DNA from 3 places in the Clostridium omnivorum genome. Region 3 is predicted to be linked to each of the others. Evidence: riboswitches for the same ligand, from Rfam matches in the RefSeq annotation. Region 3 holds a riboswitch; each other region holds the start of a gene.
The links. A riboswitch is a leader RNA that binds a small molecule or an ion and turns the genes downstream of it on or off. The one in region 3 is predicted to bind thiamine pyrophosphate.
Positions count from the first base shown of each region.

Region 1: linked by a shared signal. The riboswitch ahead of thiW (energy coupling factor transporter S component ThiW) and the one ahead of tenA (thiaminase II) in region 3 are both predicted to bind thiamine pyrophosphate.
Region 2: linked by a shared signal. The riboswitch ahead of thiT (energy-coupled thiamine transporter ThiT) and the one ahead of tenA (thiaminase II) in region 3 are both predicted to bind thiamine pyrophosphate.

Region 1 covers NZ_BRXR01000001.1:352,962-364,179, reverse strand. The annotation lists gene bsdE14_RS01680 (hypothetical protein) at 1-166, shown strand, start outside; gene aspD (aspartate 4-decarboxylase) at 282-1,910, opposite strand; gene bsdE14_RS01670 (ABC transporter substrate-binding protein) at 2,163-4,640, shown strand; gene bsdE14_RS01665 (MDR family MFS transporter) at 4,812-6,041, shown strand; gene bsdE14_RS01660 (polysaccharide deacetylase family protein) at 6,079-7,089, shown strand; gene bsdE14_RS01655 (ECF transporter S component) at 7,205-7,735, shown strand; TPP riboswitch at 7,790-7,902, shown strand; gene thiW (energy coupling factor transporter S component ThiW) at 7,989-8,483, shown strand; gene thiM (hydroxyethylthiazole kinase) at 8,499-9,332, shown strand; gene thiE (thiamine phosphate synthase) at 9,322-9,954, shown strand; gene bsdE14_RS01635 (DUF3810 domain-containing protein) at 10,054-11,142, shown strand.
Region 2 covers NZ_BRXR01000001.1:2,643,696-2,654,913, reverse strand. The annotation lists gene bsdE14_RS12600 (glycoside hydrolase family 13 protein) at 1-1,286, opposite strand, end outside; gene bsdE14_RS12595 (sugar ABC transporter permease) at 1,403-2,263, opposite strand; gene bsdE14_RS12590 (carbohydrate ABC transporter permease) at 2,275-3,207, opposite strand; gene bsdE14_RS12585 (sugar ABC transporter substrate-binding protein) at 3,276-4,547, opposite strand; gene bsdE14_RS12580 (flavin reductase family protein) at 4,801-5,301, shown strand; gene bsdE14_RS12575 (sensor domain-containing diguanylate cyclase) at 5,359-6,453, opposite strand; gene bsdE14_RS12570 (hypothetical protein) at 6,650-6,808, shown strand; gene bsdE14_RS12565 (hypothetical protein) at 6,808-6,984, shown strand; TPP riboswitch at 7,043-7,142, shown strand; gene thiT (energy-coupled thiamine transporter ThiT) at 7,246-7,947, shown strand; gene bsdE14_RS12555 (ferredoxin) at 8,016-8,204, opposite strand; gene bsdE14_RS12550 (Mrp/NBP35 family ATP-binding protein) at 8,417-9,259, opposite strand; gene bsdE14_RS12545 (hypothetical protein) at 9,352-10,842, opposite strand; gene bsdE14_RS12540 (sensor histidine kinase) at 10,979-11,218, opposite strand, start outside.
Region 3 covers NZ_BRXR01000001.1:1,018,279-1,029,496, reverse strand. The annotation lists gene bsdE14_RS04720 (YjjI family glycine radical enzyme) at 1-1,499, shown strand, start outside; gene bsdE14_RS04715 (YjjW family glycine radical enzyme activase) at 1,468-2,331, shown strand; gene bsdE14_RS04710 (hypothetical protein) at 2,395-3,228, opposite strand; gene bsdE14_RS04705 (TetR/AcrR family transcriptional regulator) at 3,433-4,047, shown strand; TPP riboswitch at 4,086-4,194, shown strand; gene tenA (thiaminase II) at 4,271-4,933, shown strand; gene bsdE14_RS04695 (ABC transporter ATP-binding protein) at 4,933-5,685, shown strand; gene bsdE14_RS04690 (ABC transporter permease) at 5,682-6,425, shown strand; gene bsdE14_RS04685 (ABC transporter substrate-binding protein) at 6,422-7,426, shown strand; gene bsdE14_RS04680 (creatininase family protein) at 7,528-8,253, shown strand; gene bsdE14_RS04675 (sigma-70 family RNA polymerase sigma factor) at 8,318-8,875, opposite strand; gene bsdE14_RS04670 (dipeptide epimerase) at 9,242-10,330, shown strand; gene ftsH (ATP-dependent zinc metalloprotease FtsH) at 10,364-11,218, shown strand, end outside.

The sequences.
Region 1 (11,218 bases), 670 kb from region 3:
TACACTTAGACGGTCAAATTTAATACCACCAGTTTACCTAGGGACATTTTTTATAGGATTAGGTTTATCACTTTTATTGGCAGCAGTTTTCTTTTTATATAGTGGAGTAAAATATGCTGAAATAAAAGAAAAATATTACATTGAAAAGGTGGAAGCAGCTATATAAGAAAAGTAAGAGGCAAGAGGTAATAGGTAAGAAGTATAAATGAAAATTTATAAAAACTCCATGAGTTTTCTCCATAACTCTTACCTCTTCACTTTTACTTTTTATTTCTTACATTTTACTTCCTCTTGGACTCTTTCCACTTTTGTACATATTCTTCTAATATTTTGTGTAGATAACTTCCAATTTCAGAGTAGGCCTCATCATTCAGGTTTGCAAGGGATATCCTTATAGACCATTCAGGACCATAAAAACCTCCGCCACTAAGTAGTACTATAGAGGATTCTTCTGCTAGGCGATAAAGTATATCTACTGGCTTGTAGTTCTTTTCAAGAAAATTTGCAAATTCATTTCCATAATAGTGATTTGCCCATTCTAAAAGGTCAAATTCAGTATAGTAGGCAGCATCATTCGGGTCAGCTGTTAGCTGCAATCCAAGGCTGTCAAAAAGAAGCTTTTGCCTTCTATGGCATATATCTATAGTTAGCTGTTTGTAATTGTTGTTTTTGTCTAGTAATGCAAATAAACAGAAAAACGCCATTTGAACCTGCTGTGGAGTAGAGAGACCAGCTGTATGATTTAATGCTACTTGTCGGCTGTCGGCTACTATTCTATCTAAAAAGGGGATGCTTTCAGGAGTAGGGGAAAGTGCTTCATAACGCTTACCTAACTCCTCTTTTTTATCTTCAGGAAGTTCTTTTATTAGCTTGTCAAAAATATTTTCTTCATATAGTGCTATGGTTCCAAGTCTCCAGCCTGTTACACCAAAGTACTTAGAAAAAGAATAAACACCAATACTATTGTAGGGCAAATCTGCTACTAGTGACCTAAAGTTATTTACAAAGGTACCGTATACATCATCAGATATTATCATAAGATTTGGATTTTGAGTTTTTACAATATCAACTAAGGCATTCCTAACAGAGGAACTCATGGCAACAGAAGGGGGGTTGCTGGGGTTTACTAAAAATAGTGCTTTAATACTCTTATCTCGTAATTTATCTAGTTCTTCCTTAGGATATTGCCAAGTATGAGTTCCATCATCCTTAGTTTCTGTAGCCCTAATTTTTATTACATCAAAATTGTATCGAGGTAGAAGAGGAATTTCTAAATACGGAGTAAAAATAGGTGTCATTAGTGCTATTTTATCTCCTCTGTACAGAAGTTCATTTGCTATTAAAGAATCAAATATATAGCACATAGCTGCGGTGGCGCCTTCTACAGCGTATAGTTTAAATTTACCTGTTGGAGGTTTATTGTAGCAAAGCTCTTTTATTAGGTAATCATGAACCACGCTTTCAATATGGATAAGCATACTATCTGGTACAGGATAGTTGTCTCCTATAATGCCATCAGTAAGTTCAAAAATCCAACTATCAGCATCAAAGCCTTTAACATCAATACCATAATGCAGAATATTTCTTAGAAGATCTATTCCGGGCATATGTTGATGGGTGTTTAAATAATCTTTAAAACGATTTGCAATGCCTTGCTTACGAGGCATACCTGCCAAATCCTTATTTGGCCAAGTTAATCTAGTCTCTTCTACTGCAAAAAGTCCAAAAGTAAAAAAGGCTTCTCTGGGGGTTGCAGCAGTCCAGTTAGGATTTCCTCTACCTGCATCTAAAAGTGTCCGAGCACTTTTTAATTTTTGCCCTTCAGCAAGCTTTATCAATCTATTTTTAAACTCAAATGGACTTATTTTTCCATAAATTTTTTCTAATTCTTCTTTTTGTACATTATGCATTGTAATTTTTCCCCTTTCTATTATTGACACCTTGGATATTTATAAAAATTGATTTGTATTAGTTTTTCCATGTGTCTATGGTCATATTCTTTAATAAAAAATAAATATTAAAAAATGTAAAAATAATTGTGTAAAAAGTCAAAAAAGTATTTACTTTTCTGCAGTAAATGACGATAATTTACATGTGAAGTGTTTTTTAAACATAAATTTAGCTAAATATTTAATGTTAATAAATAAAAATGAGGTGACTAAATGTTTAAGTTCAAAAAGAATGAGAATGTAATGAGTACGTCACTAGAGGTTAATAATAATGTCAAAGAAGTTGCTTGCAGCAAGCAAAATAATGCTTTAGGTCTATTAAAGCATAATCAAGCTTGTATAGTAGACAGGCTTGGTGAAAAAATTCTGGAGACTGGTTTTGCCACTGAAAATTTAATCTCATTAACTCATGACATAGCAAATCATGTTGAAATTCAAATGGAATCTATTGAAAAGGTTGTAGGTGAAATAAGCAATTATTCTGCATTAGCTGAAGAAGTTTTTGCAAGTACAGAAAATTCTAAGCAAATTGCTGAACAAACCATGGATATAGCAAAGGATGGAAGTAAGGCTGTAGATAAATCCATAAGAGCTATGAGTGAAATTGAAATATCTGTTGAGAATGCCAAAAAAGTGGTTAATGATTTAAGCACTAAAGCAGCCCATATTAATGAAATGCTTGCAATAATTAAGGATATAGCAAACCACACAAATCTATTATCTTTGAATGCTTCTATTGAAGCTGCTAGGGCAGGTGAAGCTGGTAGAGGCTTTGCCGTAGTTGCACAGGAAGTTAAAAATCTTGCTCAGAGAAGTGCTGAATCTGCTGGACAGATTTCTAATACAATTAATGAGATTAATCTAAGTGTATTAGAAACTATGGAAGCTATGAACAGTAGTATGAAAAAGGTAGTAGAAGGAACAGAAATAGCCAATGGGACAAAACAAGTTTTTGATAATATAATAAATGCTGTTAACACAACTAGCAATGTAGCTGAAGAAATAAATACAGCAGTATCAAGACAAACTGAAAGTCTTGAAAGTATAATTTCCTCTACAGAGGATATGCACAAAAGCTCAGAGCGAGTAATGGCGATGGTAGAAACAGCATCATTAAATACACAGTATACTAAGACATCGCTAAATATTCTTTCAAATGTTTCAAATGATTTGCAAAGTATATCTTCAAAGCTACTAGACTCTATTGCCACAGAAACAAAAGAAGATTCAGTTCTAAAGACTTATATAAGTGAGCCTCCACTAGGTTATGATCCACAGCTAGCTTTTGATACGCAGAGTGCTCAAATTTTATATAATATTCATGGTGGTCTTCTGCTAATCAGCTCTACAGGTGAAATAACCCCAGGTATAGCTAAAAGCTGGCATGTAGAGGATGACAATCTTACTTGGGTATTTAATCTAAGAAAAGGTGCAAAGTTCCATAACGGAAGGGAAATAACAGCTGAAGATGTAAAGTATTCCTATGAAAGATTACTAAGTCCTGCATTGAAATCTCCCTGCAGCTGGTTTTTAGAGCAAGTTGATGGCGCAGAGGAATATACTAAGGGAATAACAAAGGATGTACGAGGAATAAGAGTTTTAGATAGGTATAGAGTTTCAGTAAAATTAACTTGTCCATATAGTGGATTTCTTTTAAATCTTGGACAATATGTATGTTCAATAATAGCGAAAGAAGATGTTACAAAAGGAAAGCTTACTGGCTGCGGTCCATATATACTTGAAAGCGCAGAAAAGGATCATTGTGTTTTAACTGCATTTAAGGATTATTTTGGCGGAGCTCCATATGTAGATAAAATAATAATATACTTTGATGGCGCTAAAGCTTCAGAAAACTTTTTAAATAAAGAATGCGATTTTATTACTCTAGACAATAAAAAGCAAATAGAAGAGCTATCAAAAGCCAATATAAAAGATATTAAATATATGAGTGTAATGGGAACTTACTATGCAGGGTTCAATTTGCGTTCAAATTCAGTTTTTGTTAAGGATAGTGAAATTAAAAAGGCCTTTAACTTAGCTGTAAACAAAAAGAAAATAATAGAGGAAATATTGGGAGGACTTGGAGAAGAAGCAAAGGGACCAATGCCTTCTAATATGGTAGAGAACTCTTATTTACAAGGATTCCAGTACAATCCTAAAGCTGCAAAAGAAATAATAAACAGAAAATCACATATTATAGGGAATTCAAAACTAAGAGTACTTGTAAGAGAGGAAAGCAGTGATACAACCTTTAACAGAATTACTCAATATATTATTAATGATTTAAAGGCGGTAGGTATTGAGTGTGCTCTTGAGAAGGCTACACCAGAAAATTATTTAAAGCCTGAATCAATCAATAGAAGTGACTTGTTTGTAAGTAGGTGGATATCAGATACTGGAGATATGGACAACTTCCTTCAGCCAATGTTTAATCCAGCTAACTTTACTGATTTTACAGGTTACACTAATTCTGAGGTTACAGAAAAGATGGATAGGGCTAAAGAGATAGTAAACCCTCAAAAGAGGATTGAAATGTATAAGGATATTCAGAGAACTATAGTAGATGATACTCCTTGGTTATACCTATACCATCCACAACTTGGTTATGTGTCAAGGGAAGGGGTAATAGGAGTAAGAGTTAGTCCACTTGGTATAGTTAGATATGAAGATATAATCGTTGAAAAAAATTAAATAAGCAAGTGCTGTCTTTTAGAAAAAGGCAGCACTTTTTTGGTAACTAAAAATTATATAATAATTTTTTTATAGTAACAAAGTAAAAATTGTAATATTAATGTTATAATGTAAGATATGGCCTATAATAATTGTTTTTATAAATGTATTGCACGTAGATTGGGGGATATTATGGAAGATGGAAGAATATTTGGGGTTTATAGAGGACTTCCTAAAAGTATATACGTACTTTTCGTCGTAAGAATTGTAAATGCCTTAGGAGCTTTTGTAGGACCATTTTTGACAATGTTCTTATCAGATAAGATTGGCCTTAGCAGTGAAGTAATTGGAGTATTTATTATGCTTAATTCTTTTGCTAGCTTGCCAGGGGCAATGATAGGTGGGAAAATTGCTGATAGCCTTGGCAGAAAAAGAGTACTTACCATATTTCAATCCTTAGCAGCCTTGTGTTTTGTACCATGTGCTTTTTTAGGATATTCAATAGCAATACCATTCTTATTAGTATTTGCAACTTTTTTTAACTCCATAGCACAACCAGCCTATGGGGCTATGATTGCAGATCTTACTAACACTGAAAATAGAAACAGTGCTTACTCACTTTTATATCTAGGAAATAACTTAGGTTTTTCTGTTGGACCAATGATTGCAGGCTTTTTATACAGTCATTATTTAAAGATGATTTTTATTGGAAATAGTATTGCAGTATTTACTTCTATTTTTATAATATATAAGTTTATAAAAGAGACAAAGCCAGATAAAGAAGCTGAAGTTTTAATTGCAAATGAAAATGAAAAAGTAGAAGAGGGAAGCTTATTTAGTGCCCTATTTAAAAGACCTCTTTTAATGTCTTTTGCGTTATTGTCAGTAATTTATAGTTTCGTATATGCTCAATATCCATTTTGCATACCACTGCAAATGAAAGAAATATTTAAAAGTAATAGTTCTGTTATATATGGATATATAATGGCTACCAATGGAGTTACAGTTATACTTCTTACTACTGTTTTAACTAAAATAACAAGGAAGTTATCTGCTATCCAAAATGTGGCTTTGGCAGGAGTTTTTTATGGTATAGGCTTTGGCATGATGTACTTTATACATACCTTTCCTTTGTTCATTGTGGCCACTGTGTTATGGACTATAGGGGAAATATTCCAGAGTACTAATTCTGGGGTATATATTGCAAATCATACACCAATGTCTCATAGAGGAAGGTTTAATGCTGTAATACCATTAATTACAGGTTCAGGCTTTGCATTTGGACCACTACTTATGGGCATTTATATAAAAAATAGGAGAGTTATAGACGCATGGCCGGTGACTTCTATTTTATCCATTTCTGCAGCAATACTATTTTATATTCTTTATATTAGGGAGAGAAGAAAAGTACGTGAAGATTAATTTATAAATTTAGATTTTACAAAATAAGAGGAATTATATGAAAAAGTTATTAAATATTATTTTAATTCTAATATTGTCTCTTAATTTAAGTGCATGTGGGACAAGCAAAGCTACCTATAGCAGTAATAATGAAACAAAAGAAGAGGCTCTACCACAGGCTGCAAATGAGGATGAAAAGAGAAATAATGAAAGCAGTGAACAAGATAAAGCTGTTATAAGACATGCAGATATTTATGCAAAGCAGCAGCAAAATTCAAATAACACTGAAGCAAAAGATAACAATTCCAATACATTAACTACTCCAGTACAGAAAAATACAAAGCCAGAAGTTACGCAGAATCCACAGCAATCTGAAGTAAGTAAGCTTGATACAAGATACAACGAATGGGGTAATATAAGAAATTCAAATCATACAACTCCTGGTATTCCATCAATTATTAAGCCTTGGGTCGGCAAATATAATGTTATTTTTACGGGTGATACTTCAAGAAAAATAATTTATTTTACTTTTGATGCTGGTGGAGAAACAGGATATGCAAATCAAATAATGGATACATTATGTAAACATGGGATTAAAGCTACCTTTTTTGTGACACTACCTTATATAACTAAGAATCCTGATATTGTGAGAAGAATGGTAAAAGAAGGGCATGCTGTTGCCAATCATACAGTTAATCACCTAGGCTTGCCTAATCTTACTGATGAGAAAATTAAACAGGAGTATGAAGGTGTTGAAAAGGAGTTTGCAAAAGTAACAGGTTTATCAATGATGAAGTGTGTAAGACCTCCCATGGGGGCATATAGTGAAAAATCATTATGTGTTACAAAGCAGTTAGGATATAAAACTGTATTTTGGAGTATTGCTTATAGAGACTATGATATAAATAATCAGCCATCTCATGATGAAGCTATGTCAATAATACAAAATAACCACCACAATGGAGCAATCTTGCTACTGCATCTAGCTTCAAAAACCAATGCTGATACATTGGACGAGATGATTTCATTTTTAAAATCACAGGGATACAGCTTTGGTTTAATTTCTTAGTATAATTGTGGTATAATTTTCATGACTTACAAATGCTTTAAATAGAATGTTTTTTAGAATATACATAAGAATATATATTTATGCGAAATGAGCACAGCAAAGGAGTAATGTAATTATGAATAAAAATTCAAGAAATCTTGTGCTTAGCAGTTTGTTTTTAGCTATAGCTATAGTATTTCAATTTATAGGTAGAGTGCTGCCACAAATTAGTCAAATATTTGTTGGACCAGCAGTAAATGCAGTACTAATTCTATCTGCAGCAATTTGTGGCTTAGGATGGGGAGTCTCAGTTGGTTGTCTTACTCCACTTTTAGCATGGCTTTTAGGACAGCTTCCAGCAGCCTTTGGACCTTTTATTCCATTTATAATGATAGGTAATTCAATTTTTATTATAATGTTCTATCTTTTTAAATCTTATGAAAAGTGGGGGAATGCAGTTGGAATAGTTTCAGGAGCTTTATTAAAATTCTTGTTCTTGTACATATCTGCTACAAAATTAATAAATATCTTATCGCTAGGTATAAATCCTAAGGTGGCACAAAAGTTAACAGTAGCAATGGGAAGTATTCAATTAATGACTGCATTAGCTGGAGGAGCATTAGCAATAATTATAATTAATCTTTTAAAAAGAAGAAAGCAAATATAGTTACTTGAAGACTATTATAAGATATGTTATGATTAATTCGTAAAATTTAATAAAAGCTAAACACAGGGGAGTTGGAAAAATGGCCAACTGAGAGTAAGAACCAATTCTTTGACCCTAAGAACCTGAACTGGATAATACCAGCGTAGGAAGTTGTTTGTGGTTGTATATGTTGTTAAAGGCTATTTTAAACACAAATCCTATGGATTTGTGTTTTTTATTTTATTACTTTAATGAGAAGAAGGAGGAAAATATTATGAAAACAAAAAAAATTACCTTTTCAGCTCTTTTAATAGCTATTGGTGTTATGGCTGGCAGTGTTATTTACATACCGGTTGGAGTCTCAAAATGCTTTCCAGTTCAACATACTATAAATGTAATAGCGGCTATAATTTTAGGACCAAGCTATGGAGTGGCTATAGCCTTTTGTATTTCTCTTCTGCGAAATATATTGGGTACAGGGTCTATACTAGCATTTCCAGGCAGTATGATTGGCGCATTTGTTGCAGGAATTATTTATAAAAAAACAAATTCCTATTTAGCTGCAGCAGGCGGAGAAATATTTGGAACTGGAATATTGGGCGCTTTAGCTGCATTTCCAATTGCAAAATTTGTAATGGGCAAAAAAGTAGCTGCTATGTTCTTTGTAGCACCATTTTTAACTAGTACAGTTGGTGGAAGTATAATTGCATATTGTATTTTGAAGGTACTTGATGTTTCAAAAATTAAAAGTTTAAGAAATGAAGCTTAAAGGGGTGGCATTAGCATGGAAGCTAAGAATAAAATAGCTAGATTACTTAACAATTTAAGAGAAAAGAACCCACTAGTACATCATATTACTAATTATGTAACAGTAAATGATTGTGCTAATATTACACTTGCTATTGGTGGGGCACCAGTAATGGCAGATGATATTAACGAAGTAAGGGACATGGTAACTTTGGCTTCAGCTCTTGTAATAAATATAGGTACTTTAAACAGCAGAACAGTGGAATCTATGCTTGTGGCTGGCCAAAGGGCAAATGAATTAGGTATACCAGTTATATTAGATCCAGTTGGAGCAGGAGCTACACCGTACAGAACAGATATTGCAAGGATAGTAATGGAGAATGTAAAGCTAGCAGTAATAAGAGGAAATCTTTCAGAGATAAAGACACTGTATGGAGTTAATACACTTACAAAGGGAGTAGATTCCTCTGAGGATATTTCAGCAAAATCCGATGCTCTTATTGAAGCAAAGAATCTTGCAAAATCCTTCGCAAGAAAACTTAATACTGTAATTGCAATAACTGGTGCCGTGGATATAATTACCGATGGAGAAAGAATGTTTACTGTAGAAAATGGGCATAAAATAATGTCAAAAATAACTGGTACAGGCTGTATGTGCACATCACTTATAGGATCCTTTTTAGGTGTTTCAGAAGATTACGCACTAGCTGCTTTAGCGGGTATTGCTGCTATGGGAATTTCCGGGGAAATTGCTTATGAAAGTCTTAGCAGCTTAGAAGGGACAGGTACATTGAAATGTAGAATTATAGATACAATCTATAACCTTAATGAAGATACAATAATGAAAAGAGGAAGAATAAATGAAGAATAATATTGATTATAAGCTATATCTTGTAACCGATAGAGAGATGCTTAAAAATAGGGATATTTTTTCTGCAGTAGAGATGGCTATTAAAGGTGGAGTAACGCTAATTCAGCTTAGAGAAAAAGATATAACAACTGAAGAATTTTATAATATAGCACTAAAATTAAAAGAAATAACATCTAGGCATAATGTATCTTTAATAATCAATGACAGACTGGATATTGCTTTAGCTATAGATGCAGATGGAGTGCATGTGGGACAGCAGGACATGCCGGCTGCTGTAGCAAGAAAAATTATTGGAAAACATAAGATACTTGGAGTTTCAGCAGCTACTCTTGAGGAAGCAAAAAAAGCTGAAGAAGATGGAGCAGATTACGTTGGAATAGGTGCTATTTTTCCTACTTCCACTAAAGATGATGCCAGAGCTGTAAATATTAATGAGCTTATAAAAATAAAAAAAGCACTTAATATACCTGTAGTAGCAATTGGTGGAATTAGTGAAAAGAACATTGAACTTTTAACAACAGCAAAGATTGATGGTGTGGCAGTAATTTCTGCAATACTTGGAAAAGAAGATGTTAAGGCTGCTTCCGAAGATTTAAGAAGGCAGCTAGACTTGATAATATAATTTATTAGCAATATAATTAAATCGATGTGCTTATTAAAATGCTCTAAGAGTCTCAAGGCTTTTAGAGCATTAAATATATATGGAAATAGGTGATATTTAATGATTAAAAGACCGAAATTAAAGTTTACTATAATAAGCTTTGTTCTAATTGCAATATTAATGAATCTAATATTTAAAAGAATTCCAGAGTTTGTGGAAAAGAACTATTCATTAGGTTTTGATAAAACTATTAGACAGGCATTAAGTATATCAACAGGGTATATTCCATTTTCATTCGGTGAATTTTTAGTTATATTCTTATTTTTATTACTAGTTATATTAGTTCTTATTGTTTTTATAAAAATAAAAAATGGAGGAGCACTAAATGCAATTCTTAATTTGGTAACGTACCTTTCAGCTTTATATATAATTTTTATGGTTTTCTGGGGATTTAATTATAATAGACTTTCTTTTGATAAGATATCAAATTTAAAAATTGAAAAGTCTTCAAAGCAGGACTTATATTTGCTTTGTGAGGACTTAATAAAGAGAGCAAATATGCTAAGAGAACAGGTGAACGAAAACTCTCAGGGGGTTATGATAATACCTGGTGGTTATAAAGATGTATTGAAGCGAACAAAAATAGGATATGATATAGCTGAAAAAAAATACAAAGAACTGGGAGGTAAATACGGGCCACCTAAACCTATACTTTTATCAAGGGCTCTTAATTATACAGGAATTACAGGTATTTATATACCATTTACAGGTGAAGCCAATGTAAATGTTGCTGTAACGGACTTATTACTGCCTGCTACAGCTGCTCATGAAGCAGCTCATCAAAGGGGATTTGCCAGAGAAGATGAAGCAAATTACATTGCTTATTTAACTTGTACAATGCATAGTGACTATGATTTTAAGTACTCTGGCACAATGCTTGCATTAATTTATTCAATGAATGCCCTTTATGATAAGGATAATTCAGCTTACAAGGAGCTAGTAAAGACCTATTCAGAGGGAGTAAAAAAAGACTTACAGTATGATTCAGAATTTTGGTCAAAGTATGAAGGGAAGGTACAGGATTTCTCAGATAAGGTTAACAATAGCTACTTAAAATCAAATGGGCAGGAAGATGGAGTTCAAAGCTATGGTAGAATGGTGGATTTATTGTTGGCAGAGTATAAGGAAAAAAATAAATTAGCAAAATGAAAAATGATTGATTTTTATGCATACTCCTGAATTTATGATAAATAATTTTCATTTTTTTACTATTTTTATAAATAAC
Region 2 (11,218 bases), 1.6 Mb from region 3:
TCTGAGCTATCCCACTGCATTGGAGTTCTTGAATTATCTCTGGAGGTAATATGCAAACCCTTCAGAAAATTCTCTTCGCTCACAAGTTTTGTTTCAACTAGCTCCCTATAACGAGTAGCTATTGCAATATCCCTAAAATCTTCAAGGGAAAATTCCTTGGCATTAGTCATCCCTATTTCATCGCCATAATAAATAAATGGTGTTCCCTTTTGAGTAAGCTGGAGAAGTGCCAGCATCTTTGCTGATTCATTTAAGTATTCATTATCACTTCCCAAACGGGATACTGTTCTTGTACTGTCATGATTAGAATAAAATAACGGGCACCAGCCCTCGCTTTCATCTCTCCTCTGCCATCCACTCATTTTTTCCTTAATATCAGCAATTAAATCGATAGGTCTTTTTTCCCAAGAATTTTTGCCAAAGCCAATTCCATTCATATCAAAATGAAAGGTCATATCTAATTCCTTACGGCTAGTACCTGTATAAATACTAGCATTATGATAGCTTATGCCGCCAGTTTCTCCAATAACAACATGATAACCATCCTTAAATACATCTTCTCTAATTTCTCTTATATATTCATGGACTTCGGGAAGATTCTGAACATACTTAATAAAGTTACCGTATGCTTTACCCTCTTCAATTTCAGCATCAGGAAATGTAAAGTCTTTAGCTAGATGATTTATTGCATCCATTCTAAAGCCATCAACACCTCTATTTATCCAAAACTTTATCATTTTCTTTATATCTTCCCTAAGCTTTATACTTTTCCAATTCAAATCCGGCTGCTGCTTAGAAAATAAGTGAAGATAGTATTCACCACTGTTTTCATCATATTCCCAGGCACTTCCTCCAAAAAATGAGCCCCAATTATTAGGAGGACCTCCATTATATCCTGGATGCCAAATATAATAATCTCTGTAGGGATTGTCTTTTGATTTTCTACTCTCAATGAACCATGGATGTTCATGTGAAGTATGATTTATTACAATATCCATAATCAATTTCATATTTTTTTTATGCAATTCTCTGATAAGCTCATCAAAATCATCAAGGGTTCCAAACTCCTGCATAATATCTTCAAAATTGCTTATATCATAGCCATTATCATAATTAGGTGATGTATTTATTGGATTCAGATAAAGAACATCTATCCCTAAATTTTTTAAATAATCTAATTTACTTATTAATCCTTTTAAGTCTCCCACGCCATCTCCATTAGAATCCTTAAAACTTCGTACATAAACTTGATATGCTACAGCTTCCTTCCACCATTTTTTATCCATATTACTAGGCTCCTTTTAAATCTATGTTTTTGCTTTACTAACTATAATATTATGCATATAAAAATAGCCAACTTTTCTGAATAAAAGCTGGCTATTTTAACTTTTAACTTATGCTGTTAGCCTTTAACACTACCTAAAGTTAATCCTCCAACTAGGTACTTAGATAATGATATAAATATTATTATAACTGGAAGAGCTGTCATTAATGCTGCCGCTGAATATATACCCCAAGCTGTAGAGAATTGTCCTTGCATATTAGTAAGTCCTACAGGAAGGGTAAGCTTGCCAGCATCAGTAATCATAACTCTAGCTACAATATATTCTGACCAAGCACCCATAAATGAGTTTAATGCGCTCAAAGCTATTGCTGGAGTAACTAGTGGTAATATTATTTGATAGAAAGTCTTAAAAATTCCAGCACCATCTACATAAGCACTTTCTTCAAGTGACTTTGGTATAGTATCAAAGTATCCCTTCATCATCCATACATTAAAAGGAATATTTGTAGATATATAAACTATAACCAAGCCTGCCATTTTATTAGCAAAACCCAGCTTTATAAGCATTAAATAAAGTGGTAAAAGGGTCATTGTTGCAGGAAACATTTGAGTTACTAGCAGCATAGTCATACCAGTACTTCTTCCTCTAAATTCAAATCTAGAGAAAGCGTAACCTGCACTTATTGACAAAAGTACACTAAACAATGTTGCTAATGATGCTATTATTGTACTATTCTTTAACCATGATAGTAAGTCATATTGAATAAATGCTTGCCTATAGTTTTCAAAAGTTGCCCCCTTAGGAATTAAGCTTAAAGAGGTTGAAAACAAATTATTTGCTGGTCTTAATGATACAGTAAATATAAAGGAAATAGGATATATTGAAATTAAACAAAATAATATCAATATAGCATATATAAGTATTATCTTTAAAGGAGAATCATTTCTTTCGAATCTCTCACTAAATTTCACTTTCATTTTATTCACCTCTAATCCTCCAATTTTTGTGCTTTTATAAACATTGAACTAAATGCTAGTAATATTAAGAAGATAATTACTGAGAATGCTGCAGCATATCCATATCTGTAGTATTCAAATGCCTTCTTATAAACAAGAGTTACAAGGATTTGAGCATCTTCTGAAGCTGCACCACTTGTAATAATGTAAATAACATTAACCATATTGAAGGTCCATACAGTTCCTAATATTATTGCAGGTGTCATAACCGGTTTTAATAGAGGTAGAGTAATATTCTTAACTTTTTGCCATCCTGTTGCTCCGTCAACGTCGGCTGCTTCATAAAGCTCTTGAGGTATACTTTGGAGCCCTCCAAGAGCTATCATCATCATAAATGGTACTCCAAGCCAAATATTAGTTATAATAGCGGCTACAAATGACCATTTTGGATCTGATAACCATGGAATAGCTGCACCTTTGCCAAAAATATTTGTCAGCAATATGTTTACAGCTCCATATTCTACATTAAACATGTTCTTCCAAGCAGTTGCTGCAATATACTGTGGCACTGCCCATGGTAATATAAGTAATGCCCTGATAACTGTTTTTCCAGGGAGTTTTCTATTCAATAAAATTGCTAGGAACATTCCAAGTCCTACGTGGAAAATTAAGTTTATAGCTGTCCATACTATTGTTCTAACTAAAGTTGAATAAAATAATGCATCTTTAAAAATATTAATATAATTATCTAGTGCGACAAAGGGGTAATTCTTACTTTTTAAATTAAGTAGAGTAACATTTCTAAATGAAAGCCATACTTCATAACATAATGGATACAAAACAACTACTAACACTACTACTAATGCGGGTAAAAGAAACCACAATGGGGTCCATCTAGTCTGGGCTAAATTGTAACTGCGTGCTTGTACCTTAGATTTTTTTGTGGGTTTTGCATCATTTCGCATCAAATGTCTCCTTTCTAAAAAAAGGGGATATAATCCCCCTTTTTTTATAAACCAATATTTCTAATATATTAGAATCCTAATGCTTTTATACCATCTTCAGCAGTTTTTTGCATCTTAGCAGCTGAATCTTCTGGTTTAGTTTTTCCTGATAAAACTTCTTGTTGAACTGGTTTCATAGCATCCCAAATAGCTCTCATTTGAGGAATGATTGGCATTGGTACTGCTTTATCTAAAGCATCTTTTTGTCCAAGTATTAGTGGGTCTTTAGTTATTTTATCGTCTTTCATTGCTTCTAGGTTAGTAGGTATTTGTTTGTGTGCATCAACCATCTTTAATTGAGCTTCTTTAGTATTAACAAATTCTAAGAACTTCTTAACTGCATCTTTCTTGTCTTTATCTTTAACTGATGCAGATACTGTATAACCCTTTACAGCTGAAAGTGGTGCTGGAGACTTTCCATTTACAGTTGGTATTGGCATAATTCCGAAATCTATACCAGCCTTTTGGTAATCAGCAAAACCCCATGGTCCATTTATAACGAATGCAACTTTTCCATCTTTAAATAAGCTGTCTGCTACAGTTCCGTCTGCTTCTTTTGGTATTATTCCATCTGTCTTAAGCTTTAATAGGAATGTCATCCAATCCTTTACAGCTTGAGTATTAAGAGTTGGCTTTGGAGTCTTTGAATTTACATCATCAAAAGAACTTCCACCAAATGCAGCTAAGAAAGGAATTGAGAAGAATGGTTCTACTTCATTAAATACTAATCCATATTGAACCTTCTTATCTGCTTGTAGCTTCTTGCTAGTTTCAATTAATTCTTCAAAAGTCTTTGGAGCTGTTGGAACTAATTTTTTATTGTACATAAGTAATAATTCATTACCATTTCTATCTGGAAGCATATATTGCTTTCCTTGATATTTTGCAGCTTCTAATGCCTTTGAATCATAGTTTTTAAGTGCATCTGCACCAATTACTTCATCAACTGGTTGAATTAAGCTTCCAGTTACGAATACACCTATGTTATCATTTGGTCCAAGAACTACGTCAGGACCTGTTGTTCCAAGTGATGCTGATGTATAATTCTTTCTTAAATCTTCTGTTTCATAGTGAGTTCTCTTAACTGTTATATTAGGATTCTTGTCTTGGAAATCCTTTATTAAACCATCTAGAGTCTTTTGAGCATTAGCATCGTCTTGTTCCCAGAAGTTAATTGTAACCTTTTTTGAATCTCCTGTTGTTGTTGTGCTTGCATCGTCTTTTTTTCCACATCCAGCTAGAACACCAGCAGCTAGTATAACTGTGCATGCTAGGGCAACTACTCTTTTAGTGTTTTTCATTTTAATTCCCCCCATATATTATCTATAAATTTTAATTGCTTATGCAATCGTTTGCTCAATATTATGATAACCTTTTTATATAACGTTGTCAATATATAAATTGAAACTTTTTTTATGGTTATTTGAAATATTTTTGATGGAGCGCGGTAATAATATTGCATATTCCAGAATACAATTATTATGTTATAATCAAATTAGGATTATAGTATTTATATTGTCTATCAATAGAATACAAAGAATTAGGAGGTTAAAAATGTCTATAAATTTTACAGAAAATATTAAAGCAGCAGTGGATAATTTACATAAGAGAGGTGCATTTTTAACAGTTATAGATGGTGATAAAGTCAATACTATGACCATCGGTTGGGGAGCTATAGGTTATCAATGGAATCGTCCAATTTTTACTGTTCTTGTTAGAGAATCAAGATATACCTACGAGCTAATTGAAAAAGCTAGCGAATTTACTGTAAGTATACCTTTAAATGATGATTTAAAGGCAGCTCTTGCCTTTTGCGGTTCTAAATCGGGAAGAGATTACGACAAATTTAAAGAGTGTAATTTAACCCTTGAACCTGGCAAAACTACTTCAACTCCAATAATAGGTAACTGTGAACTTCAATTTGAATGTAAAATAGTTTACAAGGAAGCTATAAATCCAGAACTTCTAAGTGATGAAGTGAAAAATGCAAGCTATAAGAATGGTGATTATCATACCACCTATTATGGTGAAATTGTAGATTGTTATATTAAATAATAAAAGTAATTTAAATAGTTTTAAAATAAATGGCTTTGAAGTTAAATTCAAAGCCATTTATTTATATCTTATATTTTTATCATTTTTATCGCAATACATTGCTCTATCTGCACAGCCAAATATACTATCTGTGTCTAACTCTCCATAAGGATCAATACTGCAAATTCCATAGCTAAAACCTATAGTGATATCCTGAACCTTTTCCTTTATAAGCATATCTCTTATATGCTGCAATTTATTTTTAGCTTCTTCTATACTACAGTTTACAAATAATATAACAAATTCGTCCCCAGACATTCTAGCATATACATCAGTTTTTTTCAGGTTATTCCGAAGTACATCTGCAAAAATCCTTAGAACTTTGTCTCCTGTATTATGCCCATAGTTATCATTGACCATTTTAAAATCATCTAAATCAATTAGCGCAAAGCAGCACTTATGCTTGTACCTTTTAATTTTGTTTAGCTCTTCACTAAATATCTTCTTGAAAAATCTTCTATTAAATAGTCCGGTAAGCTCATCATAGTGAGCCATATATCGTAGTTTTTTCTGAATTTCGAAATTCTTCAGAGCAAGCTCCATTTCACTTTTTATATGATTCATTAATCTAATATCGTCTTTAGTAAACCTACCTTCGTGCTCTGTACTATCCACATTTATCATTCCAACAAAAGCATCATCAATATAAATAGGTGAACTTAAAGTACATTTTATATCTAATGCCTCAGTACCTATTAAAAAGGCCATTTTTTCCTTAGTCACTACATTTTCATCAAAACTTACTGGATTTTCAATTATTGCTGTTTCTTTAAAATTATTTATGCTATATAAAAAAGATTCTTCTTTTTTTAAGGTAATGTTTAATAATTGTTCTGAATAGCCTTTAATAGCTTTATAATGAAAATAACCATCCTCCTGCAGTATTAAAATACTGCCTTTTGACGCATTTGGAATTAGCGCTATTGCTGCTTCCAAAACTATTGAATAAACCTGACTTTCTTTCTCCATCTTTGAAATTTCTTCTGATACATGATAGATATTATTTTTTATATGCTCAATCAGCTCCATCTGCCCTTTAACTTTTTTAGCATTAAGGTGCTGAATAACTACAATAATAAGTAATATTACAATTATTAAATATAAAACCCACATTATTATAAACCCCTCTACAAACGTATACATTTAATGGAATTTTATTATATATTCTGAGTTTACATCTATTTAATACAATTGTAAAGTAAAGAAGTTTCCATTTTTAAAACTTACTTTAATTTTACTGAATATTTAATGTTAAAAAGCAAAAAATATAAATGTTTATGTAGATAAATCGTAAAAGGAGTGATAATGTATGGGAAGTGGAAAAAGTAAGCAAGGTATAGTTGGAAAGGTTCCTATGGCAAGTAAGAGAAAAGGTAATGTAGGACCTGGCATAGATTTTGTAGACGAAAATACTACCAGTGGTCCAGAAATTGCAAAAGAATTTAAAAAGAGAAGGAATGAACATTAATGCAAGCTATAGTAATAGATTTAAATCAGGCAGATGCCTATCTTTCTCTACCTGACGGTACTAATGTAAATATTGCAATAACACGTCTCCCTACTAACGTTAAAGTTGGAAAAAAAGTACACTTAAATCCTAGCAATTCAATTATGGAGAACTATAGAATAAATGGATTGTTATAGCCTCAGCACATTAACTTGCATATAAAACACTAGTGATATATAATAATAATATAATAAAATATTGTGCTAGGGGTGCCTTAAGGCTGAGAGATGATTGTTCATTAACCCTTAAACCTGATCTGGTTAGTACCAGCGTAGGGAAGCTGTTTTAGTTATTACGTAGTAACATGACCGTATCCCTTGTTGGATTACGGTCTTTCTTTTTATGTTAACATCTCAATGCCTATAAATGCTTATAGCACAAGAAATGGGGGGATTTTTATGAATTTACTTTTAACAGTAGCTTCCTTTAATCTTAAATTTAAAGGTATAAGTTTAGAGGATATTAAGCAAGGCTTTGCCGACGCTCCAAAACATCCTTTTGCAATTATTGCACTGATAGGGATAATCATTTTAGTAGCTGCTATCTTTAAGATGAAGAAGGTTAAACTGACTACAACAATGATGACCCATATTGGTATAGCTCTTGCTCTTGGTACAGTACTTAAGATGGTTAAATTTTATCAGGCTCCAATGGGAGGAAGTGCTACCTTAGGAAGCATGGTTCCTATATTTTTAATAGCACTATTCTATGGACCAGAGGTTGGTTTTTTAACAGGTCTGCTATTTGGAATAATTGATTTTATTCTAGCACCTTATATACTTCATCCAGTTCAAGTACTATTTGATTACCCTTTGCCATTCATAGCTATTGGAATAGCAGGATACTTTAAAGATAAGGGTAAGGTCTCTATGATGGTAGGAGTAGCTTTGGCTATAGTGGCTAGATTCTTATGTCACTTTATATCTGGAGTTGTTTTCTATGGAAGCTATGCTCCAGCAGGAATGTCTGCAGCGCTATACTCTTTTGTATATAACATAACCTACCTTGGACCTGATGGGCTGCTTTGTCTTGTAATTCTTGCAGTGTTACCTATGAAGCAGATAAACACAATTCTTTCAAAAACACGATTAAGTAATTAAAATAAAAAAAGTAAGCAGATAGGTATTGAAACCTGTCTGCTTACTTTTTTGAGGATGTGCTTTTAAATCTAAGATACGGAAATAGCGTTAACCGGACAAGATTCTTCTGCTTCCTTAGCACTATCCTTTTCTGATTCTGGAACTTCATCAGTTACTACCCCTGCTTTACCGTCATCTTCCATTTCAAATACTTCTGGACATATTGATGGACATAACCCACAGGATATGCAAGCATCCTTATCTACATAAGCCTTCATAATTACACTCCTCCTCTCTATATACGCCTTTTTACAATATTCTTTTAAACAACCTACTATGATCATTTATATGTTTCCCAAAGATTAACTAATTATGACTATAATTAAACATTTTTATGACCTTTTTAGTACTTATATAAAAATGTGCGGAGTAAAAAAAGAGTTAAATTCACAAGTAATTTAACTCTTTTAAGCTAGCTGAAAATTATAAATTATTTTAATTCTATAAATCTATCAACTAATTCATTGTATTCTTGAATAATATTAATATAAGCCTCTGCTTCACCTTGCTCCATCTTTTCAACTAGATCTAAATTAATAGGCAATTCAGAAAGAAGTGGTATTCCTAGCGCCTCCGCCTGTTCAGCCCCTGTCTTCTTGCTAAATACCCTTATTCTTTCATCACAATTATGGCATTTAACATAAGACATGTTTTCAACTACGCCGATAACCTTTTTATTCATCTTTTGAGCCATAATTACTACCTTTTTAACTATCATAGTAACCATATCCTGTGGCGTAGCAGCGACTACAATACCAGTTACAGGAACACTTTGAAGAACAGTAAGAGCCACATCTCCTGTACCTGGAGGCATATCTATTAACAGATAATCTAAATCTCCCCACTCAGTGTCTGTATACATCTGTGTAAGTACACTAGTAATAACTGGTCCTCTCCAGATTACTGGCTGTTCTTCCACTTCTGTTAATAAATTTAGAGAATTAACCCTAATTCCAGTTGAAGTTTCTACTGGTAAAAACTTAACTTCTTGTCCTTCACCCACAGGAATTATTTCAGCTCTCTTCTCATTAATTCCGAAAAATCTAGGCATAGATGGTCCTGTTATATCCCCATCTAAAACTCCTACACTATATCCTAAGTGTCTAAGCTTTGTAGCAAGAATACCTGTTACTGTAGATTTACCTACGCCACCTTTTCCACTCATTACAGCAATTATATTTTTAAAGCTACCGTACTTTGGAAGCAGTGCAGAACAACTTGCTTCATTAGTTCCGCATTTTCCTTTGCTAGCACAGCTTTCACATTTACCCATAGCAACTCCTCCTTAATAAGCCAAATCTACAAATATTATATCACAATAGAAATTAAAAAAACATTTTTAGCAGTTCTAATTTTATTAATCTTCTATTCATCTCTAAATTTAACAGCTCTATTTTTTACTGTCTCATCCCACTTTTCGCTATATTCTCCAATTGCCCATTCAGCCATAATCACTTTCTCACCCTCCTGAATTTTAAGCTTTCTAAGAGGTTTATCAGAAAGTACACCACTTTGAATACTGTAAATATAAATGTAGTTTTGTGCATATAAAATAGCTATATCCTTATTCGGAGAAGTATATGCATCAATTGCTTCGGGCAATCTAGTCTTTATTTGATTCCATGGAACGCATAGTTCATCATAGCTTATTAATTTTGCCGGTGTAGCTATATTAATACTAAATTCATCATAAATTGAGTTTTCTTCAGGCTTACTATAGTTTAATCGTCCAACCATAGCCCAGTGTCCGTTTTTTCTAATTAGCGTAAAGTTATCCATCTTAGGCTCTTTTTCTAACTTTTCCACCTTATCTTTACTCTGTGATAAGAGATAAACTTCACTGGATCTAAGTAGCAGTTCTTTAGCATTCCCACTAACAACATCGGAAATATTAATTCCTTTACCACTTTTAATGTTGTCAACTGGAAGCACTTGAAGCTTATCTATTTTTTTATCTTTAATGTTAAACTCAGTACCTATATAATCATTTCCAACAAATAATATGCTCCTTATTCCATTTACTAGCGGCAATTCATTTGTCTTAACAAGGGACTCTCCTTTAGTAAGATTTATAACTGACTTAGCATAAATAGATGTAATGCTTTTACCTCCTAAAGATTTTTGCTCCGATCCTACTTCCCAAAATCCTGTAGTTCTTGGAACAAATAGCTGAGGCATTTCTAATACTGGTTTAAGCTCCCTATTGCTAGATGCAATCCATAAAGTTCTATAGCTTGGTAATCCATTATTAGCAGCATCATCAGACCTCAGTCCAATAAGCACACCAGACCTTAATAGTTTATCTTCCTTATTTGCTGCATTGCTTAAACTAACTTCACTTTTCAATTCACTTTTATTAATATCCTTTGAGTCTACTACGTTTGAATACTTTTTTAAATATAAAAATCCTGCATCAATATGTACTATAAGATTTTTATCATCTATCCTTATAAAATCATAAAAAAGCTGATCATTAGAAGTTATAGAAATAATTTCTATCTTGTCTGCACTTATCCCTAAAACATTGGGACTAGTTTTATACTTATTGAGAAAAAAATCTCGGGCTGAAACATTCTTAACCTTATACTGAGGATCTTCACGAACCTCATCGCCAAATATGGCACTTTCTTCAGATATAAAAACTTTTTTTCCTATATAATTTCTTAATTCTTTTATTTCCTTTTCACTGTCTTTTACCGACTTATAGCTCTCAATATTATAGCTGCCATTTAAGTATAGTGTATTCACTTTTGGAGCAGCTATTTTACCTTCTACATCAGCATCAATTTGCTTACATCCCTGTAAAAATAACATAAAGAATACTGGTATGAAAACAATCCAAGACTTTTTTTTCATATATTTTCTCCTTCCAGTCGAAAAACACTGGGTAACTTATTCGTGCCGGTTCCCACCGGCAAGTTTCCCGTAAATGTCCATTTAGGACATTTACCTCCTTCCAGTCGAAAAACACTGGGTAATCTAACCGTTAAAGCTATTTTAATGGCAAAGTAATTCTCACTGTAGTTCCTATGTTTACGGCACTTGTAATTACTAGACTTCCACCATGTAAACTGGCAATTTCATCACAGATGGAAAGTCCAATTCCATTTTGAGACTTACTATTCTTTCCTTTATAAAACTTTTCCTTAACCCTGGGAAGTTCTTCTTCGCTTATGCCGCATCCTGTATCCTTTATGGTAACTACAATATTATCTTCTTCTCTATATGAATT
Region 3 (11,218 bases):
ACATTGCAACGAGTAAAGGTTTAACTTATCAACAAAAGCTTGTTAATCTTGCAGGCGTAGCAGGGAGGCTCTTAGATCCTAGAGATATACTTGGCTATACTGATGAAGAAATGATGTATATTGAAAATGAAATGATTTGCGATTTAAATGAAGGATATGCAATATACAGTCCTAGATATATTGTTCCAGACTACTATGTACTATTATCTAAAGGCTGTGAATTTTTAGATATAAAGCCTCCTGAGGACTTGGACGAACTGCTTGATAGTCTCTTAATTCTATACAGCCATGTACCTTCAATAACTTCCTTTCCTGTATTTATAGGTGATCTTGATAAGCTAATAGATCCATTTATAACAGATGAAGTGAAGGATTATATAAAAATCAAAAGGTTTTTAAATCATGTGGACAAGACTATAGCAGATTCCTTCTGTCATGCAGATATAGGACCTGAAAAGACCAAAGCAGGCGAGCTTATATTGAAAGCGGTAATGGAGCTTGAAAATCCTACACCTAATATGACTATAAGATATGATAAAGATATTACACCAAGGGACTTTGCGTTAAAGGCTGCTGAGGCATGCTTAAAGGTGTCAAAACCATCCTTCAGTAATGATAAAAAGTATTGTCATGATGTAGGGGATCACAGAATAGTAAGCTGCTACAATGCACTTCCTCACGGCGGCGGGGCCTATACTCTTCCAAGACTAAGACTCGGAACAATTGTAAAAGGTGTTAAGTCACTAGAGGAATTATTAAATCACAGGCTGCCGAAGGTGACTAATGCTATGGCTACTATGATAGATAAGAGAATAAAGTTTCTTGTTGAAAAGTCAAATTTCTTTGAAACATCATTTCTTGTAAAAGAGGGCTTCATAAAGAGAGAAAACTTCACAGCAATGTTTGGAATTGTTGGACTTGCTGATGCAGTAAATTATATTTTAAAGCTTGAAGGGTTAAATGAGAGATTTGGTACTTCAAAGCGCGGTGATGAAATAGGACACAGCATACTAAAGGTTGTAGATGGTATTGCAAATACCCATGAAGCTGTATACTGTGAGAGAACTAATGATAGATACCTTATGCATGCTCAAGTAGGTGCAAGTTTGAGTGCAGAGGATTATGATAATACTCCAGCTCATAGAATAGCAATAGGGGATGAGCCTATTCTGCCAGTGCATATTAAACAAGCAGCACCTTTCCATGAGTATTTCATCTCAGGCACTGGAGATTTATTTGCTCTAGACCAAACCTACTTAAATAAATTAGATGCTGTGCTTGATATAATAGAGGGAGCTTTTGCTTCTGGAGCTAGGTACATTACAACCTACCTTAATAACACAGACCTAATTAGAGTTACGGGCTACTTAGTAAAAAAGAGTGATGCTATGAAGGCTGGACAAGGCCAGGCAATGCTTAGGGATACAGATATATTAGGCTTTGGATCAAATGACAGGGCTCATGTATTTGAGAGAAGAGTTAGAAAAGATGGAGAATAAGGCTGTTGTAAACAGAATTATACCTTTTTCCAATGTGGATGGACCAGGAAACAGATTAGCAATATTTTTTCAGGGGTGCAATATAAGATGTGTTTATTGTCATAACCCAGAGACTATAAATCACTGCATTAATTGCGGTGAATGCGTGATTAAGTGTCCAACAAAAGCAATAAAAAACATTGATGGAAAGGTGAATTTTGAGGAAAAAGTTTGTGCAGAGTGTGATCAGTGTATTAGAACCTGCCGCTTTAATTCTTCTCCAAGGACAACTTTATATAGTGCTCAGGAGTTATACAACATTATTGATGAATATAAGCTCTTTATAAGAGGCATTACAGTTTCAGGCGGTGAGCCTACATTAAGAGCAGATTTTATAACTGAATTATTCAAAATGGTAAGGCCTTTAGGGCTTACCTGCTTTGTTGATACAAATGGCTTTTTTGATAAAGATGAAATAGCTGAGCTTATAAAAGTCACAGACAAGTTCATGGTAGATATAAAAGCTGTGGATAAAATCCAGAGCCTCTGTGAAACAAAACTTAAAAATAATATAGAAAATTTAAAATATCTTTTGAGTATGGATAAAGTATATGAGGTAAGAACTGTACTTATTGAAGATTATATGGATATTGAAAACACTGTAACTACAGTTGCAAACATACTTAAGGATTATCCCGAGGTTATTTATAAACTCATAAGGGTCCATGCTGCAGGACTTAGTGATGCTGAAAAGGATAAGATAAAAGCAAAGATACCCTCAGAAGCTTATGTGAGACAACTTGCTGAAAAGGTAAAGGATATAGGCGTTAAAAATATTGAATTAATTATTTAATTTTAAAAACACTTTAAATAATAAGTCCCTCGTGCTTTTTAAATCACGGGGGACTTAAATTATTTATACTGATTCTACTTTACCTCTTCTAAAGCTAACATCAGCTTTTCCTGCATGAAGCTGCCACATATACCAGAATACATATGGAATTATAAGTATACAATTAACTATTCCCCAATATTTCATTACAGTATCATTATGCCAAGCAGAGGCATCCATAAGTGCAGGGAACAGGCTGCTCCAGCAGGCACGAATTAAAATATGAGTTGCTAATGTGTAAACACGGGCAGTTATGTAGAGCTCAGGCCTCTTTTTAATAAGAGGATATATTTCCGCTGCTGCAAGTATGCATACAGAGCTAGCAAAATATACTGGTGATTCAGAATATACAAAACAGAGATTCCAGGTTGTATATAAGAGATTCCAGGCTACTGTAGTATAGCATATTAGGTCACCATACTTTTCTTCGGAAATCTTCCAGAACTTTTTTGGAAAAGGCATAGTAACACATAGCAAGAAACCACAGAGTGAATTAAAGATATTGCCTAAAGTTAAATCTTTAATAGTAGCTTCCATTATATTTAGGAATAGTATTCCGTAGAAAAACCATAAAATCCAGTTTTTCTGAAGAAATTCCCATAGCTTGCCTTTACGCTTTTCATAATTTGAAACTCTAGCAAGACCTACAACAATGGTAGGTAGTATAACGCTAAGGGTTTTCGCCCAGCGGAACCAGCCTACTATTCCACCCATTAGCCAAAGTGGAATGGTAAGAAGAGTTGCAATCCAAAACCAATTTGCAAACTTGTAGTATTTTCGCATACCTTCTACAATTAGCAGCAATAATGCAAAATATCCCCCCATAGATAAAACATATTGCCATACAGGAATGTTCATAAAAAAGCCCCCTTTTTATTAAACCGTTATGCTAATCCACTTAAATTAGAAGCATTACTAAAAACATAACGACTGTTCGGTATAATACTAATATAGCATAAATGTAATAAGGTGTAAATGTTTGGCGTGAATTTTCTGAGAATATAATCAATTAATCTTTTGTGATATAATCTAAGTTAGTAATAGAATTGGAGTGGTGTACTCATGTCTACTGAAGGAAAGCAGAAAATTATAGAGGCAGCGAAAAATGTTATATGCAAAAATGGAATAACTGGTGCTACTATTAGGACTATAGCTGAAGAGGCAGGTATGAGCACTGGTGCTATTTATCATTATTATAAAAGCAAAGAAGATATATTATATGATGTGATGGATAAAAGCCTTTCTGAGGCCTCAAGAATTGCAGAAAAGTCTCATAGCAAAAAGCAAAGCAGAGATGAACTAATAGAAGAAATTTATGAAAATATAGCTAAGAGATTTAATAAAAATGATGAAAACCGAGTGCAGTTCTATCTCGCTCAGGAGGCTATGCTTGGAAATATAGAGCTTACTGAAAAGTTTAAGTTTAAATATAAGGAATGGATAGATCATACTGTAGAGCTAATTGAAAATATGTATGGAAAGCATGATAATAAATATAATAGGGCTTTTGCTTCGCTACTTATTGGTGCTATAGATGGTATAGTTATGCAGCTGCTGCTTAATTCTAATATAACTGATGATGAGGAGCTTGCAGAGGTTTATCACCACATTTTAAAAGTAGGGATACCATCATTTATGGACTATTTAGATAAGCTTGACCATATAGGAATAATGTAGTAATATAGGGCTGTAAGATTTAATTGAATAAAGTAAGTATAAAATCCCAGGGGGGCTGGTGTTGCCAGCTGAGAGTAAGAACGAAATTCTTAGACCCTTTAACCTGATCTGGATAATACCAGCGTAGGAAGAGGTTTTTTTGTATGCAGAAAGTTAAAGGTACAAATCTCTTATCAGGTTTGTGCCTTTTTATTTTGCTTTAAAACAGGAAGGGGAGTATCAAATGAAGTTTACTGATAGATTATTTGAGAAGGTTAAGGATATTTGGGGTACATATTATGAGCATCCATTTATAAAAGGTATAGGCAATGGAACTTTAGAAATTGATAGGTTTAAATACTATATGATTCAGGATTATCTTTATCTTTTAGATTATGCAAAAATATACGCGCTAGGGGTTGTAAAGGCTGACAGTGAAGAGGTTATGAAGGGGTTTGCAAAGTCTGTAGATGCTATATTGAATGGCGAAATGAGCATTCATCGATCTTATATGAAAAGGCTTAATATTACACAAGAGGAGGTAGCAGCTGCAAAAGCATCTCTAACTAACATTTCTTATACTCACTATATGCTGGCAGTATCTCAAATGGGGTCCTTGGCTGATGTTGCAGCAGCACTGCTTGCATGTATGTGGAGCTACCTAGAGATTGGTAAGTACTTAAACAGAATCCCTGGAGCTGCTGAACATGAATTTTATGGAGAATGGATTAAAGGTTATGTATCTAAAGAATATGAAGAAAGTACTAAGTGGATTGTTGATTTAGTGAACAGCCTTGCTGAAAATATGTGTGAAAGTGAACTTAAAAAGCTAGAGGAAATATTTATTAATACAAGCAGGTATGAATACATGTTTTGGGATATGTCATATAACAAGGGGATGAATTAATGCTTAGCTTTTGCAATGTAGACTTTAAATATAGAAATGAGTCAAAATTACTTATAAAGGATTTGAATTTTACTGTAAATAAGGGTGAATTTGTGAGCATAGTTGGACCTAGCGGCTGTGGAAAGAGTACTATTTTTAGACTTATTTGCGGACTGGAAAAGGCAGAGAGTGGAAGTATCTTTTTAGAGGATAAACAAGTAAGTGATTTGAAGGGACATATCGGGTACATGCCCCAAAAGGATTTATTGATTTCATGGAGGACCATAGCTCAGAATGTATCTTTACCTTTAGAAGTAAGAGGAGTTAAAGCTAAGGAAGCTATAGCAAAGGCTGGTGAGCTTTTAGATTCCTTTGGCTTTAATGAATACAAGCATAAATATCCAAAGGATTTGTCAGGAGGAATGAGACAGAGGGTTTCATTTATTAGGACACTTATAACTGGTGCTGATATTTTACTTTTAGATGAGCCATTTAGTGCTCTAGATGCTATAACCAAATTAAATATGCAGGAGTGGCTGCAAGCACAATATTGCAAGCTTAAAAAGACAATATTGTTCATTACTCACGATGTAGAAGAAGCACTGTTTTTATCAAATAAAATATATGCTATATCTGAAAAGCCAATAAGTAAATTGAAAGAAATAAATATTCCAATGAGCTATCCAAGAGATAGGCATATGCTAAGTAATAAGGACATACTCAGCATAAAGGAAGAATTAATAAATGAGTTAAAACAGAGGGTAGAATTATGAAAAAGTATACATCATCAATAATCTTAGGTTCCCTTTTAATTATTGCCTGGGAGATGTTGGCCAGATATATAAATGCTATGTACATATTACCATCTCCTTCAAAAATTGTAGAAAAAATGTGGCTTTTAAGAAAAGATTTATTTTTAGTGCATCTTCCAGCAACTATGATTATAACACTTTTTGGACTTGCTATTTCTATTATTTTAGGTGTAGCGCTAGCAGTGGCTATGAGCTTAAACAGCAGTATTGAAAGGGCAATATATCCAATTGTAGTAGTTACACAGACTATTCCTGTTACGGCATTGGCTCCAATATTTGTGCTGTGGTTCGGATATAGCATTTGGAGTAAGGTTATAGTTACAATCCTTATAACCTTCTTTCCAATCACTGTGAATGTATATGATGGATTACGCTCTACTAAACGGGAGATGGAGGAACTTTTAATTACATATGGAGCAAGTAAAGTTCAAATATTTTGCAAGCTAAAGTTTCCATCCTCTCTGCCATATTTCTTTTCGGCATTAAAGGTAGCTGTTCCACTTAGTGTAATTGGAGCTGCAATCAGTGAATGGCTTGGAGCTCAAGAAGGGCTTGGTTATTTTAGCAAGAGAATGATGATTCAGCTTGACGGAGCAGGAGTATTTGCTCCAATTGTATTGTTGTCTATAGTAGCTATAATCTTAGTAGCTATAATTAATTTAATAGAAAATAAAATTGTTAAATGGAGGAATGAAGTATGAAAAAATTTAGATACTTATCATTATTATTAGTTGTTTTTATGTTTGCAGCTGTAGGCTGCTCAAAAAAGCAAGCAGCTGCCAGTGCAGACAAGCTGGAAGAAATGGATCTAGTGCTTGACTGGTATCCAAATGCAGTACATAGCTTTATATATGCTGCTATTGAAAATGGATATTATAAAGAGGAAGGATTGAAGGTAAATATTAAGTTTCCAGCAAACCCTACTGATCCACTTACACTTCCAGCAGCAGGTAAAGCAGAGGTGGGTATATACTATCAACCTGATGTCATTATGGCACGATCAAATGAAAAAGTTCCTATAAAGGCTATAGGTTCTATAGTACAATCACCTTTAAATGTTATTATTTCAATAAAGGAAAAAAATATTAATTCCCCAAAGGACCTATCAGGAAAGACTGTAGGGTATTCAGGAAATCCTTTAAATGTGGATTATGTTAAAACCATGGTTGCTAAGGATGGAGGAGATCCAAACTCAGTAAAGTTTGTAGATGTAGGTTTTGACTTGCTTTCATCCATGATAACTAAAAAAGTTGATGCTACTACTGGTGGGCTTATTAACCATGAAGTACCTGTTATGCAGCATGAAGGGCATGAAGTAAATTATTTTGATCCATCAAAATATGGTGTGCCTAATTACTATGAGCTAATATTTGTTGCTAGTGACAATACTATAAAGCAAAAGCCAGAAGTGTTAAAGAAGTTTATGAGAGCCTCACAAAAGGGTTTTGAATTTATGAAGCAAAATCCAGATAAGGCATTAGCAATTCTTATGAAGAATCAGCAGAAAGATAATTTTCCACTTATAGAAGAAGTAGAAAAGAAAAGTGTTGAAACATTGCTACCTAAAATGGAGCTAAAGGATAAACCATTTTTATCCCAAGATAAGAAGGTTTGGGAGGACAACATAGAGTGGCTTGGTCAAAAAGGGCTTCTTAAAGAAAAGGTTAAAGCCGAAGACTTTTATGTAGATATATTAAAGTAAATAGATAATTTTGAATCTCCATAATTTTAAATTCATGGGGATTCTGTTTATAGAATAATAATACAGGCTTTGCTATAATGTGGATATAGGGAGGGATATATATGTACATGGTTAATTATACTTCAGATGATTTTAAAAGTAATTTATCAAAGTCTCAGGTAGTAATAATACCTATAGGTTCTGTTGAAGCTCATGGACATCACTTGCCTTTAGGTACAGATGTATTTTCACCTAGATTGTTTTGTGAACTTCTAGAGAAGAAAATTGGTGGTGAAATTTGGATAGCACCAGAGGTGCCATATGGTCAAAGCTTTGACTTATCAGTATATCCAGGAACCATACACGTGCCATCTCAGGTATTAGCAGAATACTTATTCTATGTTGCTAAAAGCATGGCTGACAATGGCATAAAGAAAGTAATATTTTTAAATGGCCATGGGGGAAATATAAATGCATTAAACCTAACTTCAGAGAGGTTAATGACCTTAGGAATTGACGTGACCATAATTAATTGGTGGTTGGATTTTTCAAAGGAAATATTGACTGTAACAGAGGGACAAGGGCATGCCGGAGAAGATGAGACTTCAGCCATTTTATATTATGATGAAAAGCTAGTGCAGATGGATAAAGCTATGAAAAATACTAAAAGACCTACCTTTAGAGTTTACTTTAAGGATAGGGGTAAGGTGATTTATGAAAATGCACTATCTGGGGACGCCACTCTTGCTACTAGAGAAAAGGGAGAAAAAATATTTAAGTTGTTAGTTGATAAGATAATTCAGGTTGTTCATGCAATGAAGGATGAAAAGTACTATACTGAAGAATAAATTTTATTTTTATAGTTTAAGAGCACTACTGATTTAATTACTTAGAATCTGTAGTGCTCTTAGTCTATGCTAATAGCAGTCTTAATTTTTTTAGAATTCTTTCTTTTTTCTTTATAAGTGTTACATATTTTATATTATGCAAATCAGAATATTCCTTAATCTTGCCGCCATGGAAATATACAAATTGTATAAAATCACTTTCATCCTCTGTTAAAATAGATAGTGCAGCCATAAGTTTACGCTTATCCTCTTCAAGCATTATTGTTTCTTCAATATTTTCCTCTGAACATAAGTTATCCATTATCATTAAACCATCCTCAGTTTCTAGGTTGAGACTGCTCTCGGAATGGATTTTACTCTTTTGTCTTATTTCATAATAAAAGTTATTTTTTATTGCACTAGTTGCATAGGAAACAAAGCTGCTATTATTATAGGACTCATATTTTTGTACAGCTTTTATTAAGGTCATATACCCTATTTGCAGCAAATCCTCGGGTTCATAGCCGCTAATATAAATACCTCTTATAGTTTTGATTATAAATCCTTTAAATCTACTAAGTATTTCTTCAAGGGCATCCTTATTGCCACGTTTTGCCTCTAAAACTAAAGCTTCTAAGTCCATTTTTTAATCTCTCCTTTATATTTAATTTAGGAGCGCTCCATTTAATCCGGCAATTACATGTTACAATAAGAATATATATAAACATATTTTTACGGGAGGAATAAGACGGTATAAAATTTGAAGGAAAGGCAATAGATATACAAATATCGAACTTATGTTCGTATATAAGTAAAAAAATTTTTTGACTAAGTTAAAAATACTAATTTTTAAGGCACATGGTTTATTTTTACATGTGTATAAAATTATAATTAATTTAAAATTATTTATTAATTGTCTATATAGATGAAGGTTTTTGGTTTATAATTATTATTTATAGAATATGTATTTATAAACGAGGAAAATGTGTTTAAATAGGGGGATTAATTTATGAAAATTAAAGATATTCAAGTTGGAAAGATACAGATACCACTGAAGAAGCCCTTTAAAACTTCACTTAGAACCGTTACTGTAGCTGAAGAAGTAATTATTAAGATAATTACTGAAGAAGGAGCAATTGGCTTTGGAAGTGCCCCCCCAACTGCAGTTATAACTGGCGATATTGAAGAATCTATAGCAGGTGCCATAAAAAGTGTAATCAAACCAAAGCTTATAGGGCTTAACATTGAGGATTTTGAGCATATAATGAATGTGCTAAATAACAGCATGATAAGAAACAGCAGTGCTAAAGCTGCTGTAGATATAGCACTATACGACCTATTTTGCAAGCAGTATAATATACCTTTGTACAGGCTTCTTGGAGGGTATAGAAAAACTATTGATACAGATATTACAATTAGTGTGAATTCTCCAGAGGAGATGGTTCGAGATTCGATTCAGGCTGTAGAAGAGGGATATAGGCATTTAAAGGTCAAAGTAGGTACAAATGAAGCTCTAGATATAGAAAGAGTAAAAGCAATAAGAGAAGCTGTAGGCAGTGATATTAAAATTAGAGTGGATGCTAACCAAGGATGGAAGCCAAAAGAAGCTGTTAGAATTATTAGAAGATATGAGGATATGAATCTAAATATTGAGCTAGTAGAACAGCCGGTTATTGCCTGGGATATAGAAGGGCTCAAATTTGTTACAGATAATGTTGAGACAGATATTCTTGCGGATGAAGCTGTATTTAGTCCAAGAGAAGCTATTAAAATAATAAATATGAAAGCTGCAGATTTAATCAATATAAAGCTCATGAAGTGCGGTGGAATATATAATGCACTTAAGATATGCAGTATAGCTGAAGCTATGGAAGTAGAGTGTATGGTAGGCTGCATGATGGAAAGCAAAGTTGGAATAACCGCTGCAGCAAGTTTTTCTGCTGCAAAGAAAAATGTAACAAAATATGATTTAGATACTGTACTGCTTATGGCTCAGGACCCAATTGTTGGTGGTGCTGGCTTTTGTGGGAATAGTATTTTACTTTCAGATGCTCCTGGACTTGGAATATCTGAGGTTGCAGGTTGGAAGGAAATATAAGTTACCCAGTGTTTCGAGTGAAAGGAGAAAAAAATGTTTGACAATAAAAAGTTTAAGTATGCAGCATATTACGCTATAGGTGTAGCTATAGTCATACTTATAATAAACTATATGCTAGTAGATATGAGAACTCAGCCAATAAAATACAATGAATTTTTAAAGATGCTTAATGAAAAACAGATAGAAGAAGTTCAAGTTGCAACTGATAAAATAGTAATTATACCAAAAGCAGATGCAGGATCTGGGAAAAAGGTTTTATATACTGCAAACTTAAATGATCCACAGCTAGTTGAAACTTTGAGAAGTTCAGGAGTAACTTTTGGTGCTCCTGTGGAAAATAATAATCCTATAAAATCTTTTTTCTGGAACTGGGTATTTCCAATAATACTTTTCACTTTAATTGGAAGGCTAATTTTTGGAAAAATGGATAAAAAGTTTGGCAGTGGAGTAATGTCTTTTGGTAAAAATACTGCTAAATTGTATGCGGAAAACGAAACAGGAAAAACCTTTGTAGATGTAGCAGGACAAGAGGAGGCTAAGGATTCCTTAGTTGAAATTGTTGACTTTCTGCATAACCCTAAGAAGTATGCAGAAATAGGAGCTAAGCTGCCAAAGGGAGCCCTTCTAGTAGGTCCTCCAGGAACTGGTAAAACGCTTTTGGCAAAGGCTGTAGCTGGAGAAGCACATGTGCCATTTTTCTCAATATCAGGTTCAGACTTTGTAGAAATGTTTGTAGGAATGGGTGCTGCTAGGGTTAGAGATTTATTTAAGCAAGCAGAAGAAAAGGCACCATGTATAATATTTATAGATGAAATCGATGCTATAGGTAAGAGTAGAGATGGAAATATCGGAGGAAATGATGAAAGAGAGCAGACATTAAATCAGCTT